3 regions of the Microbulbifer sp. JSM ZJ756 genome follow, and region 3 is predicted to be linked to each of the others. Evidence: predicted binding sites of a transcription regulator. Region 3 holds the regulator's gene; each other region holds the start of a gene.

Region 1 (5,355 bases), on a different contig from region 3:
AGAACGGCTCGTCGGTGAGGTTGACACCGCTGAAGGTCAGTTGGAGCCCGTTACTGAAGCGGTACCTGGCCGACAAATCTACCTGCATGTGGTCGGATTCATACCGGTCTCCCGCGGCATCCTCCAGGTCCACTTCGAGCAGGCGCTCGCCCTTGAACGTGGTGGCCAGGCGCAGGCTCAGTGCATCGCGCTCGTAACCAACGATAAAGTTGCCCACTATATCTGCCTGTGAGGGCAGTGATATCTCGTCGTTGCGCCCGGCACCAGCCCCGGGGCCAAGGCTGGCTTCCGAGTCTGCGAAGGTGGCATTGGCACGCAACAGCAGGCCGTTATCGAAACCGCGGGTCCATGACAGCTCGGCGCCGGTCAGGGTTGCAGTGTCGCCGTTGATCGACTGCAGGACTTCCGCGTCCTCTACCGGCAGACTGCCCACATAGCGGCTGAAGTCCGTAGTGCTGGCCACGTCTGCGGTCACGATAAAGTTATCGATACGCTTGTGGAAAATGCCCGCTGAGAACATGCCCAGGGCATCGGCGTAATACTCCGCAGTGAAGTCCAGGTTCTGCGCTTCATAGGGATCCAGTGCCGGGTTGCCTGCTTCCACCTCCAGCTCGCCTTCATCGTATTCAATGGTTTCCGGTGACGGGTTGAGTGCACCAAACGCGGGTCGCGACAGGGACTCGGTATAGGCGGCGCGCAGAACGATATTATCGTTATAGTCGTACTTGAAGTTCACACTCGGGAACAGCTTGCTGTACTCCTGTGCAAAACTCACCGGGGAAACATAAACGTCTTCGGCAACTTGCTCCGCACCGGGAATGGCTTCACCGGACTCAACCACCTGGCTTCCCGCGGCGGAGAAGTCGGTCGACTCGTAGCGAACGCCGTATACCAACTGGGCACGGTCCATCTCAATGCTGTTCATGACATACAGCGCAGAAATATCCTCGTTCATGGCATAGTCGCGTGCAGAGTCCAGGGCGGTATCGGTTTCATCCACTGCAAAGCTGGACAGGCTGGCGTCGATGAAGTTATTCAGGCCACCCATATTAATCCCGGGACCAAAGCGGCCCAGGCTGTAGTCGACATTGTTCATGGCGAAATCAGCCAGGGTAAAGTCGCCACCAAAATCATCGTAAACCACGGCATTCAGGTCACCGGTCTTTTCCCGGCGTCGCTCGTGCAAACCGAATTTCAGCTCGGAAGGGTTACCGGCCAGCTGTATTTCGCGGCTGATATCGATGCGGAAGCTGACCTCCTCATCCTCGGTAAAATTGTCCTCGATCACAATCTCGTCGAGCTTGTAATTGGACGCATCCATCGCCGCTTCGACATCACCAGCACCGATGGCCAGGGTGGGTTTTTCCCCGGCACTGGTGTAGCCCAGCTGCAAGCCTTCCTGTACAAAATCTGTATCGCGGCGGTGTGGCTCGGCTTCCTCGGCATGGGAGTAGCCCAGCGCATATTCAACGCCCCATTGATCCAGGTCATGCTCTCCGCCAAAGACCATGGAGAGGATCTGCTGCTCCTCGAAGCGGTCCTTCAACGACTTTTCCAGTGCCGCGTCGTTCCATACCGCAGAGCTGGCTGTGATAGTGGCCGGATTATCATTTTCCTCATCCAGCTTCCAGGAATTACGCTGGCGCTCTTCTTCATCGGAGAAATCGGAATAGAGGGTATGCAGGTAAAGCAGGCTGGTCTCGCCCAGGCTCAGGTCGAAATTGGCGGCCAGGCCGGTACGCTCGCGGGTCACTGTGTAATCGCGCTGCTCAATCTCGGCGGCCCCAAAGGCCTCACTGCCATCCTCCGCGGTAAGCTCCTCCCAGATGCCATCTGTCTCCACATTTTCAGAGCCGAATTTTCGTTCCTGGTGGCTCGCGGCAATCGCTACCCCCAGCTCGCGACCGCCATCCAGCTCGAATACCCTGGTGAGGGTACCGGCAAGCTTCGGGCTGTTCTCCTCCTGCAACGTGCTGTAACTGTTCTCGACACTCAGCTTGAACTGCTGGCCATCCTGGTCCAGGGCATTCAGGCTCTTGATCTCAATGGCACCGCCGATGGAGTCCGAGCTCATATCCGGCGTGAGCGTCTTGAATACTTCCAGGCTGGCAAGCAGGTCGGAGGGGATCACATCCATGGCCACGGCCCGGCTGTCGGTTTCCGGCGCGGGCAGGCTGACCCCATTAATAGTCGCCGCATTCAGGTTCGGGTCGATACCCCGCACACCGACGAAACGCCCCTCCCCCTGGTCGCGGGCGATAAATACACCTGGCATGCGCTGCAGTGCTTCGGTGACGTTGGCGTCTGGCAATTCGCCAATCGCATCGGAAGTCTGCACCGCAACAACTTTGTTGGAGCGGCGCTGGCGCTCGATATCACTGCTGGCGTTGGCCGCCTGGGCAGTCACCTCGATGGTTTCCAGGGCGCCTTCCCCAGCCTGTGCCACTGCATTCACAGAAATAACCGCAGCAGCGATTGCCGTTAGCGGCAGTGTAACGAGTGCGACCCGGGTCGATCGGTTTTTCATAAGGTCCCCATTCCTTTTTATGGCAGGTGTTCGATGGGGCGCAGGTTAGACGTCGGGCGTGACTGTTGGGTGACATTTTGTTGAAAATTGTGGCACCGCAGGCATCACTGATCGTTCACTGAATTGTCACGGGACACTGGCAGACTCCGATGCCCACTAAACTACTATGAGGTTGCAAATCTGTGACAGCGAGCCCTGGTCACTGTCACAGAAAGAGCCGGAGACAAAATGAAAAAGCTGCCGCCAGACCCGTCCCGCCGCACTCTCTTCAAAGCGATAGGTGCCCTCGGTGCAACCGGTGCCACCAGTGGCCTGCTATCAGCGTGCAATCGAAGCCCCGGGTTTGACCGGGCTTCGCTGACTTTTACCGAGGTCCCCCACGGCCTGGATGCCAGCCATCACCTGCCCGAGGGTTATCGCGCCGACGTGTTGCTGCGCTGGGGGGATCCCATCGAGGCGGGGGCCGGTGTATTCGACCCGGAAGGGCTGACCGCGGCAGAGCAGCAGCAACGCTTTGGTTACAACAACGACTTCATTGCCTTTATGCCACTGGCCGAGGACGCCGGCCCGGGGGATGGGGACAGGCACTGCCGCAGCGACAGCAGCAAGCGCGGCCTGTTGTGCGTCAACCACGAATACACCCAGCCGCACCTGATGTTTCCTGGCTACAACGATGAGTACAGCGCCACCCGCGGCGTGAGCGCCGAACATGTGGCCATCGAGCAGGCCGCCTGTGGTCACGCCATCGTGGAGATCGAGAAAACCCCGGCTGGCTGGCAGGCAGTGCTGGACAGCCCCTACAACCGCCGCATCACCCTCGGCACCGAAATGGATATCGTCGGCCCCGCCGCCGGTGACCCGCGCCTGCAGACCGCCGCCGACCCCAGTGGCACCCGGGTGTTCGGCACCGTGGGAAACTGCGCCGGCGGCAAGACCCCCTGGGGCACGGTACTGATTGCCGAAGAGGGCTTCGGTGGCGCTTTCCAGGGAGACCCGGACGCCATTGCCGACCCGGTAGAGGCCCGCAATCACCATGCATTTGGCATTGCCCCGGACAATCGCAACTGGGGTGACCATGACCCGCGCTTTGATATCGGCGTCGAGCCGCATGAGCCCAACCGCTTCGGCTGGATGGTGGAATTTGATCCCTACGACCCGGAATCCCGCCCGCGCAAGCTGACCACACTGGGACGCTTTGAACACGAGGGGTTTACCCTGGCCTGCAAGCCAGGCCAGCCAGTGGTGGCCTATGGTGGTGATGACGACGAGGGCCAGTTCGTCTATCGCTTCGTCTCCGCCGAGGCCTACCGCCCCGGAAACCACCGGGCCAATCGCAACCTGCTTACGGCAGGCACCCTGTTTGCCGGGCAATTCAATGCCGACGGCAGCGGCCGCTGGCTGCCGCTGATCTTTGGCGAGGGTCCACTGACACCGGAAAACGGTTTCCGCAACCAGGCTGACGTCCTTGTAGACGCCCGCCGCGCCGCCAGCCTGCTGGGCGCCACGCCCATGGACCGGCCGGAGGATGTGGAGACCAACCCGGTCAACGACTGCACTTACGTCATGCTGACCAAGAACAAGAGACGCGGCGCCGACGACACCAACGCCGCCAATCCCCGCCCACGCAATGCCGCCGGCCACGTGCTGGAAATCGTACCGCCGGGCCGGGATGGCGAGCGCGACCACACCAGCGACATTTTCCGCTGGCATACCTTCCTGCTCGGCGGCAACCCCAACGCCGAGGACCCGAACGAGCGCGGCGCCTACGGCCAGCAGGTGACCGGGGCTATATCGCCGCACGGCTGGTTCGCCAACCCGGACAATGTTGCGTTCGACCACGCCGGCAATATGTGGGTTGCCACCGACGGCTGCGAGGACTTCGGCTTCCATGACGGCCTCTGGGCCATGGCCACCGAAGGTGAATTACGCGCCGCTCCGAAACATTTCTTTGGCTGCCCGCAGGGCGCCGAGGTGTGCGGGCCGGAATTCACCCCCGATGGCACCACCCTTTTTATCGCCGTGCAGCATCCCGCCGACGGTGGCCGCTCAAGCTTCGACAACCCCATGCATCGCTGGCCGGACAATGACCCGGCCCTGCCGCCGCGGCCCAGTGTGCTGGCGATCAGCCGGAAAGATGGCGGCGTAGTGGGAAGCTGACAGGTTGGCTGCTGGCTCGTAAATGGATCGCGGTCGGCACTCAGATGGAAAAGAACTGCTGGATTCCCACCAGCACATTGGTGGTGGCAACCGATGCGAGGATCAGCCCCATGACCCGACTGACGATACTGGCGCCAGCATTGCCAATCCAGCGGTGAATCCACTGTGCGGTAAGCAGCAACAGGAGGACGATCCCCAGCACCGCCAGCATTGAAGTGGCGGTGCGCATCTGGTGGATCGGGTCAAAGCGGTAATTGTCGGTCAGTACCACTGCCGCCAGCATGGCCCCGGGCGAGGCGATGGAAGGTACCGCCAGCGGGAATATCGCCGTCTCGTGGCCACTCCTGGCGATCTCGACTTCCTGCTCCGGCTTGCCCTCACCGAAAATCATTGTCAGGGCAAACAGGAACAGCACCACACCGCCGGCCACTTGGAAGGCCGACAGGGGCACGCCGATGGTCTCCAGCAGGTACTGGCCGGCGAGCAGGAAGAACAGCAGGATACCGGTGGCTACCAGCACCGCGATGATCGCGATCTTGCGCTTCTGCCATTCCGCATGCCGCGCCGTCACGGCGATAAACACCGGCAGCGTGCCCACCGGGTCGATTACGGCAAAGAAAAAGACAAAGCTGCTGATCCAATCGTTCAATGGCTGCTCCGGCGCACCGTGC
Region 2 (5,355 bases), on a different contig from region 3:
ATACCGACAATCGGCTTGCCCTGGCGCTCACCCGGGCACTTGTCGCACAGGGTGTCGTCGGGCTTCATCAGCAGGTCCACCACGCGACCGTAATAGCGGCCATTACTCTCGTAGATTTCCACGATGGACTTGGGCTGCCCGGTCTCGTCGTCGATGGTGCGCCACTTGCCCGTTACTTCGGCGGCGGTGGCGCTGAACGCGAAGAGCAGGCCGGCGGCGAAGGTCAGCAGACTTCTCATCATCTTTCTATACCCGTGATTGTTGCTTCAGGTGACCACCATCTTACAACAGGTCACCACAGGAGCAGGAATCTGTTTTCAGTTTAGCTGCCAGCGGAGCATCCTGTTTGCCCGGGTTCAGGAAGAACAGCTGATGGGCATGTGTTTGCCCGAGTCCGGCGGGGCGGCGGCCCAGGTCTCGTGGTCCGGGTGTTCGTCGAACGGCGCCTGCAGCAGCCCGAACAGGGTCTCCAGGGGCCGGAAATCATTGTTGCCGGCGGCATCGATCACTTTCTGTGCCAGGTAATTGCGCAGGATGTACTTGGGGTTGGCCGCCAGCATGGCGCGGTTACGGCTGCGGCTGTCGCGCTGTTCGTGGGCCAGCCGCTGGTCGTAGTGGTTGAGCCAGTGATCCAGGGCCTCGTGCTGCGCCACCGGGATCAGCTCCTGCAGTGCTGCGGGCGGGCGTTCACCCCGGTAGTGGGCCAGTGCGCGAAAGAACAGGGTGTAATCGGCACCGGCCTGCTCCAGCAGTTGCAGCAGTTGTGCGCACAGTTGCTGGTCGGCATCATCGGCGCTCTCCAGCCCCAGTTTGCTGCGCATGCGCGCCGCGTATTCCTCGATCAGCAGCGGCTGGAATTCCTCCAGGCAGTCCTTCAGCGTATCGGCGCTGACAAAGTCCGAAAAGGCGTGGGCCAGGGCGTTCAGGTTCCACAGCACGACACCGGGCTGCTGCTCGAAGGCGTAGCGGCCGGTGTGGTCCGAGTGGTTGCAGATAAAACCGGGTTCGTAATCGTCGAGGAAACCGTAGGGACCGAAGTCGAAGGTGTCACCGATAATCGACATATTGTCGGTGTTCAGTACCCCATGGGCGAAACCCACTGCCTGCCAGCCGGCGGCCACCTCGGCGCTGCGGCGGGTGGCGAAGCGCAGCAGGGCCTCGGCCTGCTCTGCGGCGGGCAAATCGACTGCTTCGGGCAGGAAGCGCGCACAGGTGAATTCCACCAGCCGGTGGAGCGCCTCCAGTTGCCTGGTGTAGAACAGGTACTCGAAGTGGCCGAAGCGGACATGGGACTCCGCTACGCGGATGAGCATGGCGCCGGTCTCGATCTGCTCGCGGGCCACCGGTTCGTCGCTGCCGACAATGCACAGGGCGCGGGTGGTGGGGATGCCCAGCCCGTGCAGGGCCTCTCCAGCCAGGTATTCGCGAATGGTGGAGCGCAACACCGCGCGGCCGTCACCGAAGCGCGAATAGGGTGTCTTGCCGGCGCCTTTCAGGTGCAGTTCCCAGAGCCGGCCATCGTGTTCCACCTCGCCGAGCAGCAGGGCGCGGCCATCCCCCAGGTCCGGGTTGTAAACGCCGAACTGGTGGCCGGTATATTTCATCGCGAATGGCCGGCTGCCGTGGAACAGCCGCTTGCCACAGCCGAGCTCCGCCCACGCGGGATTACCGGCCTCGGCCGGGTCGATGCCCAGCCGCGCCATCACCGCCGGGTTGGCGTGGATAAGGTGCGGGCGCTCGAATGGGGCGGGATCGACCCGGCTGCCGAAGGCGTCGCCGAGATCCGCAAAGTGATGGCTGAGGGTGACCTGGTCCAGTTTTTTCATAGTGCCTTTAATTGTAGGGCTCCAGTAGCAGCCCCGGCGAACGTGACTGCCAGTGCTCCGCTTCCTGGTACAGCAGGTCCTCGATCGCCGGATTGCTTTCCAGCCACTGCCGGGACAGGCGCAGGCGGTAGTGTTCCCCGCCCGCACTGAGTTCTACGCCATCGAGGTCGTGGTCGGCGTGGTCGCGGTGCACGATACAGGCCAGTCGCAGGCACAACAACAGGTCGGGATTGGGGTGGAAGCCGTAATGCTCGCGCGGCGGCTTGATGCGCCCGCGCTGGTTGCGCACCAGGTGCGCCAGGTGCTCCTGCTCACTGCGCCCAAACCCGGCCAGGTCCGCCTTCTCGATCATATAGGCCCCCAGCTTGCGGGAATTGCTGTGGGACAGTGCCAGGCCCAGCTCGTGTAACTGTGCCGCCCACTGCAGGCGCCGCCGCTGGTCGTGGGGGCATTCCGGGCGCAGCATCAGCAGCAGGTCCTCGGCGGTATTCACCACCCGGCGTGCCTGGTCCGGGTCTATCTGCCCCCGCTGCATCATATCCGCGACGGTATCCGCGCGGCGGTCGCCGCCGTGCAGGCGCCCGGCCAGGTCGTGGACGATGCCCTCGCGGATCGCGTAGGGCGAAACCCGCATGCGCTCGATATCCAGCTCGCGGAACACCGCCAGCAGGATCGCCAGGCCGGCGGCGAATACCGGGCGGCGCTCCTCGTCGAAGTCCGGCAAGTCCAGGTCGGCGACGGTCTTGCAGGCTGCCACGCGTTCTGCCAGCCCCTCCAGCGCGTCGCGCTCAATGTCGAGCAGTTCGCCATTGTTCAACACCCGCGCCACCGCCTTGATGGTGCCCGAGGCACCGATGGCCTCGGCGTTTTCGGCGAAGTGGCGCAGGCCCTGGAGTTCGGCGCTGGCGGCGCGGCGCGCGCGGGTAAAGCTGTTTTTCCTGGCGGCGTCTATTTTGCCGTCGGCAAAGAAGCGGCGGTTGTAGGCCACGCAACCCATGTAGAGACTCTGCAATTCATGCGGTACTTCGCGCCCGCGCACCAGTTCTGTGGAGCCGCCGCCAATATCCACTGCGCAGCGCAATCGTGGCGGGCCATCCGCGGCGGCGATGACGCCGGAGTAGATTAGCCGCGCTTCCTCGATACCGCTGATAATGTCAATCGGAACCCCTAGAATCGCCTCGGCCCGCTCCATAAAGCCATCGGCATTGCTGGCGGCGCGCAGGGTGTTGGTGCCGACTACCCGCACATGGTCCACAGGCAATTGTTCCAGCACCGGGCGGAATCTCTGCATGGCTGCCAGGGCGCGTTCGGCCACCTCCGGGTCCAGGTTGCGCTCGTCGTCCAGCCCCGCGGCGAGCCGTACCATGGCGCGGTCGGTATGCAGGCGCACCATGCGCTGGTCGCGGAATTCGGCCAGCAACAGGTGGAAGCTGTTGGAGCCGAGATCCAGTGCCGCGTAGCGTTCGGCGTCATGCAGCATTATTGTTCCTGTCAAAAAATTGTCATCTGAATGTAGCAAACTGCCCTACTATTATCCGGCGATACAATAAAACCGGGCCCGCCGTCACCTGCGAGCATTGCCAGTGGAGCCGGGCAGAATAATCGCTGTACGTAAAATACTGGCGCAGATACGCGAGCGGGGCAATGTGGATAGAGCTACAGGGTAGCGGGGGGCCTTTGCATCCGCCGCATCCATTCATTGCATCCACCGCATCCGCCGGGCCGTATCATCTCAGTCGCCCAAAAGAATCTAGCAAGTGGTACATGGTTAACAATACACCGGTATATCCCAAAGAGCTAAGCTGGCTCTCCTTCAATGAGCGCGTCCTGCAGGAGGTGGAGGACGAGCGCGTACCCATTATCGAGCGGGTGCGCTTCCTGGGTATTTTCTCCAGTAACCTGGACGAATTCTATCGTGTGCGGGTTGCCGATGTGCGGCGGGTAGCGACTTTTGCCAAGAGCGCAAAAAAGAAGCAGTATTTTTCCGAGCTGCTGGCCAGTATCAATGAGAGGGTACTGCGCCTGCAAAGGCGCTCATACGCTGCCTATACCAAGGTGCTCTCGGACCTGGGACAGCATAATATCCACCTGGTCAGCGAGAACCAGCTGACAGACAAACAGCGCACGTTCGTGGAGGAGTATTTTCACAGCGAGGTGCTGCCGGAGCTGGAGCCCTTCTTTATCGATGACCGGGAAAATATGCCGCTGCTGAATGAGGCGAGTATTTACTTCGCTATTTACTTAAAGCTGAAAGATGGTAGTGAGCGTTTCGCGGCCCTGGAGATCCCTACTGATACACTGCCACGGTTTGTGGTGATCCCGCCGCGGGAAGGACATCACGAAAAGGTTTATATCGTCCTCGATAATATCATCCGTGCCTGCCTGGTGGATGTTTTCCGCTATGTACTGCCCATCGAGCGTGCGGAAGCCTTCATGTTCAAGATCAGTCGCGATGCGGAACTCGAGCTGAGTGAGGAAATCACGCAGAATATCGTCGCGCGTGTGGCCAAGTCCCTGAAAAAACGCAAGCAGGCGGACCCGGTACGGATGGCTTACGATGCGGCCATGCCGGAAGTGGTATTCAACCTGGTGAAGAAAAAGCTGCGGATGGGCAGCTTTGACAGCTATACCCCGGGCGGGCGCTACCATAATTCCAAGGATTTCATGAAATTCCCGGCGGAATCTGCCCGGCATCGCTACAAGCCGCTGCAACCACTCGAGACCCTGCCGGAAAAGGAGAGTGTCTTCGGGCTGCTGAATGTCCGTGACCAGTTGCTCTACTATCCGTACCACGACTTCCGGGCGATCAGCAACCTGCTGATTTCCGCGGCCATCGACCCCCAGGTAAGGGAAATTCGCATCAACCTCTATCGGGTGGCCAGCAATTCCCGTGTGGTGGCCGCACTGATCAATGCGGTGCGCAATAACAAGCGCGTCGTGGCGGTGGTGGAGCTGCAGGCACGTTTCGATGAACTGGCCAATATTCACTGGTCCAACGAACTGCGTGATGCCGGTGTCGAGGTGATTTACGGGGTGCCAGGGCTGAAAGTGCACTGCAAGCTGATCTCGATCCTGCGGGAGGAAAACGGCCAGCAACGATTCTACAGTCACCTGGGCACAGGCAACTTCAATGAGAGCACCGCGCGCGTCTACTGCGATTTCAGCCTGTTGACCAGTGACCAGAGGCTGGGGCAGGACGTGTACAACGTGTTCGAGTTCATCCAGTACACACACCAGCGTCCCGAGTACCGGCATATTGCCGTGTCACCCTATACCAACCGGCCGGCGTTGCTGTACGCCATTGACCGGGAAATCCAGGCTGCCGAGCGCGGTGAGCGAGCCGAACTGTTTTTCAAGTGCAACAACCTGGTGGACAGCGAAATCATCGCGCGGCTCTACCGTGCCAGTGGTGCCGGTGTGCGCATTCGCCTGATTGTGCGCAGCATGTGCTCACTGGTCTGCGAGACGCCGGGCCTGTCTGACAATATCGAGGTGATCAGCCTGGTGGACAAATACCTGGAGCATGCAC
Region 3 (5,355 bases):
TCGCGGAGGCACTGGCCTCAACGCCGACACCGGGCTGCACCACCAGGGCCGCCAGCAGCGCCAGTGAAATGGCCACTGCGGTGGTGAGCAGGTACAGCAACAGGGTCTTGCCTGCCAGGGGGCCGATGCGGTGCCCCTCGGACAGGGCACAGGCACCACAGATCAGCGATACCAGCACCAGCGGCACCACCATCAGTTTGAGCGAGGCGATAAATACCCGGCCGATGATATCGAACAGGCCACCGGCGAGGTATGTGTCGAGGAAGTGGGCCAGGCTGCTGCCCGGCATCAGGGTGTGGCCGACGGCATAGATGACGACCCCGACCACGATGCCGGCCAGCATCCCCAGGAGTATTCTTGTAGTGAGACCCATGTCTGTTGCAGTTCTCCACGATTGTTTGGCCCCGTGCCGCAGGCCCGCACGATACTTTCCGTGCAGGAACCGGTGCGCTGGTGCGGGTCGGGGGACCGGATAGGTTCCGCTTTGCGCAAACGGCCACTATATCGGCAGCCGCGGCCTTCGGCAAAAGTCGGGTGGCGGAATTGGTTACCGGGCCGCAGGCCGGGGTACAATAGCGCCTTTGGTTTTGCTCCGGGGTTTGTGTTGTACCAGTCTCCTTACGCACCTGTGGGCCAGTGGTTCAGGCAGCCGCTGGAGTCCCTGCACTGCCGGCCGCCGGCTCCGCTGCTGGCGTGGCTGCTGCATCCCGGCTCATTGACGGCGGCGCTGCGGCAGCTGAGCGCCAACCGGTTCCGGGTACAGGTGCTGGACCAGCGCTGGGCGCAACCCAACCTCGAGGAGCGACGCGAACTCGGACTGCGCAACCGGCAACTGGCGCTGGTGCGCGAAGTGCTGCTGTACGGCAACGACACCCCCTGGGTCTATGCCCGCAGCGTTTTGCCGGAACAGACCCTGCGCGGGCCCGCGCGGCAATTGCGCCACCTGGACAGCCGCCCGCTGGGCGAGCTGTTGTTCAGTGAACCGGGCATCCGGCGAGACCCGATTGTGCTGAACCGCCAGCGGCGCAACCCGCAATGCGCCCTGCCGGAACTGGCGGGCGAGTCGGAACTGGCCTGGGGACGGCGCTCGACTTTCTGGCTGCATCACCGGCCGCTGCTGGTGGCGGAGACATTCCTGCAGGCTTTTGATCCCGACTGCCCGCCCATGGCGGGACGGCAGCCGGGAAGGGGACAGAACACGTGATCAGTCAACAACTCTCCCAGCGCTGGCCCGCAGCGCTCCCTTACTGGCAGCTGGCGCGACTGGACCGCCCGATCGGCTCACTGTTGCTGCTGTGGCCCACCTGGTGGGCACTGTGGCTGGCGGCCGGCGGCTGGCCCGGCCTGCACCTGTTTGCGGTATTCACCCTGGGCGTGATCCTGATGCGTGCCGCCGGCTGCGCAATCAATGACTTCGCCGACCGGGGTATCGACGGCCATGTAAAGCGCACTGCGGGCCGCCCGCTGGCCACCGGTAAAATCACTCCGGCCTCCGCGGTGTGGCTGTTTGTCGGCCTGAGCCTGGTGGCCCTGCTGCTGGTGCTGACCACCAACAGGCTGACGATCCTGCTGTCACTGCCGGCGGTGGCCCTGGCATTCTGCTATCCCTTCGCCAAGCGCTATACCCACCTGCCGCAGGTGGTGCTGGGCGCGGCCTTCAGCATGGGCATTCCCATGTCATTCGCAGCGGTGCGGGGCGAGGTGCCAGCCGAGGCCTGGTTGCTGTATACCGCCAACCTGCTGTGGACAGTGGCCTACGACACCTTCTATGCCATGGTGGACCGGGATGACGACCTGAAGATCGGGGTCAAGTCCACCGCGGTACTGTTCGGCGAGCTGGACCGGCCCATGACCGCCGTCCTGCAGCTGCTGGTGGTAACGTCGCTGCTGCTGGTGGGCCCGCGCTTCGGGCTGGGAGCTGTCTATTATGCCGGCGTGCTGGTCGCCGCCGGGCTGTTCGCGTACCAGCAGTGGCTGGTGCGCGACCGGGAAAGAACACCCTGCTTTCAGGCCTTCCTGAACAACAACTGGGTAGGCGGTGTCGTTTTTGCGGGTATATTTTTCTCTTTCCTGTTCGGCTGAACAAACCTGTCACGGCACAGGGTGACTGTCATATGGTTGTCACTAAAATGCCGTTAAATGACCCCACCGACAGTAGGGTGTGACAGTTACATGGACAGCAAAACGATTCTCATCGTCGACGATGAAGCTCCCGTGCGCGATATGCTACGGGTGGCACTGGAAATGGCGGATTACCGCTGTATCGAGGCTGAAAACGCGCAGGAAGCGCACGCACTGGTAATCGACGAGCGGCCGGACCTGATCCTGCTCGACTGGATGCTGCCCGATGTATCCGGGATCGAGCTGGCCCGGCGCCTGAAGCGGGACGAGCTCACCTCGACCCTGCCCATCATCATGCTGACCGCCAAGGGCGAAGAGGACCACAAGATCAAGGGCCTCGAAACCGGCGCCGACGATTACATCACCAAGCCGTTTTCCCCGCGCGAACTGGTTGCCCGCCTGAAAGCGGTGCTCCGTCGTGCCGGCCCCTCCACCCCGGAGGAACCGCTCACCGCCGGCGACCTGGTGCTGGACCCCATCAGTCACCGGGTAAGCATCAAGGGCCAGGCAGTGGATATGGGCCCCACCGAGTTCCGCCTGCTGACATTTTTCCTCTCCCACCAGGAGCGCGCCTACACCCGTACCCAGTTGCTGGACCATGTCTGGGGCGGCAATGTCTACGTCGAAGAGCGCACCGTCGATGTTCATATCCGGCGCCTGCGCAAGGCCCTCGCCGTCGACGGTCACGACCGCTTTATCCAGACGGTGCGCGGCACCGGGTATCGCTTTTCTGTGCAAACCGCCGAGAAAGTGTAAGAATTCGCCCTGCGCGACCTGCGGCACGGCCCGTCGCTGGAAGCCGTACCACCAGACAACGAGCAACCTGACCCGAGCCGGACCAGAGGCGGCGGCCACTCGCCGTACGCCCATCCGCAGACCGGAGACAGCCCACCACTATGCTGGAACGGAGTATCGGCGAGTTTTCCCGCTTCGCGGTGATCGCCCTCGGCACGGCAATATTCGGCTTTGCCACCACTGAATGGCGCTGGGCGCTTGTGTTGGGCCTGGGGGTCTACCTCTTCTGGATCCTCGCCCAGCAGCACCGCTTCAATCGCTGGCTGGCCAACGGCCGTCGCGGCCCTGCCCCCACCGTATTCGGCATCTGGGGCGAGATCTCGGACGATTTCTACCGCCTGCAGCGCCGCCACCGGCGCGAAAAGCAGAAACTCCACGCCATGCTGCGCCGGGTGCAGGAGAGCACCAGTGCCCTGCGCGAGGGTATCGTGGCGCTGGAAGACGACGGCAACCTGGCCTGGTGGAACCCCGCCGCCGGTGAGCTGTTGAAGCTGCGCCCGGAAGACGCCGGCCAGCCACTGGTCAACTTTGTCCGCGACCCCGGCTTCGTGCGCTATATCCACAATAACGAACCCGGCGCCCGCGGCCCGCTGACCATGCCCGCGCCGGGCAATGACGCCCGCATCCTGCAGCTGGAACTCACCCGCTACGGCCGCGACGAGGCGCTGGTGATCGTGCGGGACATCACCCGGCTGCACAACCTGGAGCAGATGCGCCGGGACTTTGTCGCCAATGTTTCCCATGAATTGCGCACACCGCTGACCGTGATTGCCGGCTACCTGGAGACCCTCGAGGGCAGCGGGATGGCGCCACAACCCTGGCAGCGGCCCATGGCGCAGATGCGTGAGCAGACCGCTCGCATGACGGCGCTGGTCAATGACCTGTTGCTGCTGGCGCGACTGGAAACCTCGGAGCGGGAAAGCGGGCGGGAAAAGATTACTGTCAGCGAGCTGATGGAACGGGTTGCTCAGGAGGCGCGAAGTTTCAGTGGCGGCCGCCACGAAATCACGGTGGACTGCCAGCAGGATTCAATCATCACCGGCGATGCCACCGAGCTGCACAGCGCTTTTGCCAACCTGGTGCTGAATGCGGTCAAGTACAGCCCGGAGGGCGGGCCGATCCAGCTGCGCTGGTGGGTCGATGGCCGGGGCGGCCACTTCGCCGTGCGCGACAGTGGCATCGGTATCGATCCCATCCATATCCCGCGGTTGACCGAGCGCTTTTACCGGGTGGACGCCGGGCGCTCCCGGGAGAGCGGCGGCACCGGCCTGGGGCTGGCCATCGTCAAGCATGTATTGCTGCGCCACGGGGCCGAGATGACCGTACACAGCAGTCCCGGGCGGGGCAGTACTTTCACCCTGCATTTCCCGGAACAGCGCCTGGCAACCAGCAGCGCCGCCTGATCCCGGGAACGGGCGGGGGCGTTACTGGTTCAGCTCCTCGAGCTCGACCTCTTTGCCATCCTTCGTATAGGTCACTTTCTCGCCTTCACCCACGGCATTGCACTGGCGCCGCAGGGTCAGGTGGTAGAGCTGCATATCTCCGTCGCGGACCAGCAGGTGTTCGCGGCCCTCATCGTCTATTGGCAGGCCGTTACTGCCCACCAGCGCATCGCGCAGGGCGCGCAGGGTGGTGGCATCCCGGTAGCGGGTCAGCTCGCTGGAGAGCCGCTTTTTCATCCGCTCACTCTCGTGCAGGGTGGCCGCGGTCTCGCGGTATTTCGCCAGGAAAAACACGGCGGCAATGGCAAACGCCATCACCACGGCAATCTCGAGCCACTGGGGCATATCAGCTCACCTCGTTATTGATAACTGCTTGTTGTCGACTGCCTGTAACCAGCCGGCGCCGCGCGATTGCGCCAGGCTACCAGCTGGTTATTGGCCGGCAGGAAATTCAGCTCGCGGCGCTCCAGGCCCGCGGCCGCCGCCAGGCCATCCAGCCACTCCAGGTCGCGAATCCCGCTGGCCGGATCCCGCTGGTGCAGCCACTGGTCGAAGTCGGCATTGCCCGGCCCAATATAATCGCCGGCAATTTTCATGGGACCGTACACTAGCAGCTGGCCACCGGGGCGCAATACCCGCGGCGGCTGCCGGAAAAGCGCCGCCACCGAGGATTCTGCCATGATATGCAGGCTGTTGGCGGTAAACACCGCATCTACCTGCAACTCCGGCCAGGCCCGGTCCACATCCAGCTCCAGGGGTGGTGGCAGGTTGGGTGAGGGACAGTGAGCCAGCCAGGCCCGGATACCGGGCAGGTTATCGGCCCGGTCCGACGACTGCCAGCACAGGTGCGGCAGCCGCGGGGCAAAATAGACCGCGTGCTGGCCGGTGCCGCTGCCGATTTCCAGCACCGAGCGGCTGTCGGCCAGCAGGCGGCGCAATTCACCGAGAATGGGCGCGCGGTTGCGCCCGCAGGCCGGCGCGTCGGGCAGTCCGGTTT

The links. The regulator PhoB, encoded in region 3, activates phosphate uptake and scavenging genes when phosphate is short. The targets are predictions, from matches to a motif close to TGTCATAAANNTGTAACA.
Region 1: the regulator PhoB is predicted to act here: its motif matches at 2,698-2,715, upstream of ACH6CX_RS09395 (PhoX family protein).
Region 2: the regulator PhoB is predicted to act here: its motif matches at 3,316-3,333, upstream of ppk1 (polyphosphate kinase 1).

What each region holds. Positions count from the first base shown of each region.
Region 1 is NZ_JBISER010000004.1:288,776-294,130, forward strand. It holds gene ACH6CX_RS09390 (TonB-dependent receptor) at 1-2,527, opposite strand, end outside; gene ACH6CX_RS09395 (PhoX family protein) at 2,756-4,684, shown strand; gene ACH6CX_RS09400 (MarC family protein) at 4,725-5,333, opposite strand.
Region 2 is NZ_JBISER010000004.1:296,865-302,219, reverse strand. It holds gene ACH6CX_RS09430 (DUF2147 domain-containing protein) at 1-242, opposite strand, end outside; gene ACH6CX_RS09425 (YdiU family protein) at 357-1,826, opposite strand; gene ACH6CX_RS09420 (Ppx/GppA phosphatase family protein) at 1,834-3,306, opposite strand; gene ppk1 (polyphosphate kinase 1) at 3,591-5,355, shown strand, end outside.
Region 3 is NZ_JBISER010000003.1:323,636-328,990, reverse strand. It holds gene ACH6CX_RS07695 (dicarboxylate/amino acid:cation symporter) at 1-373, opposite strand, end outside; gene ACH6CX_RS07690 (chorismate lyase) at 605-1,204, shown strand; gene ubiA (4-hydroxybenzoate octaprenyltransferase) at 1,201-2,082, shown strand; gene phoB (phosphate regulon transcriptional regulator PhoB) at 2,173-2,877, shown strand; gene phoR (phosphate regulon sensor histidine kinase PhoR) at 3,018-4,319, shown strand; gene ACH6CX_RS07670 (hypothetical protein) at 4,341-4,703, opposite strand; gene ACH6CX_RS07665 (DUF938 domain-containing protein) at 4,718-5,355, opposite strand, start outside.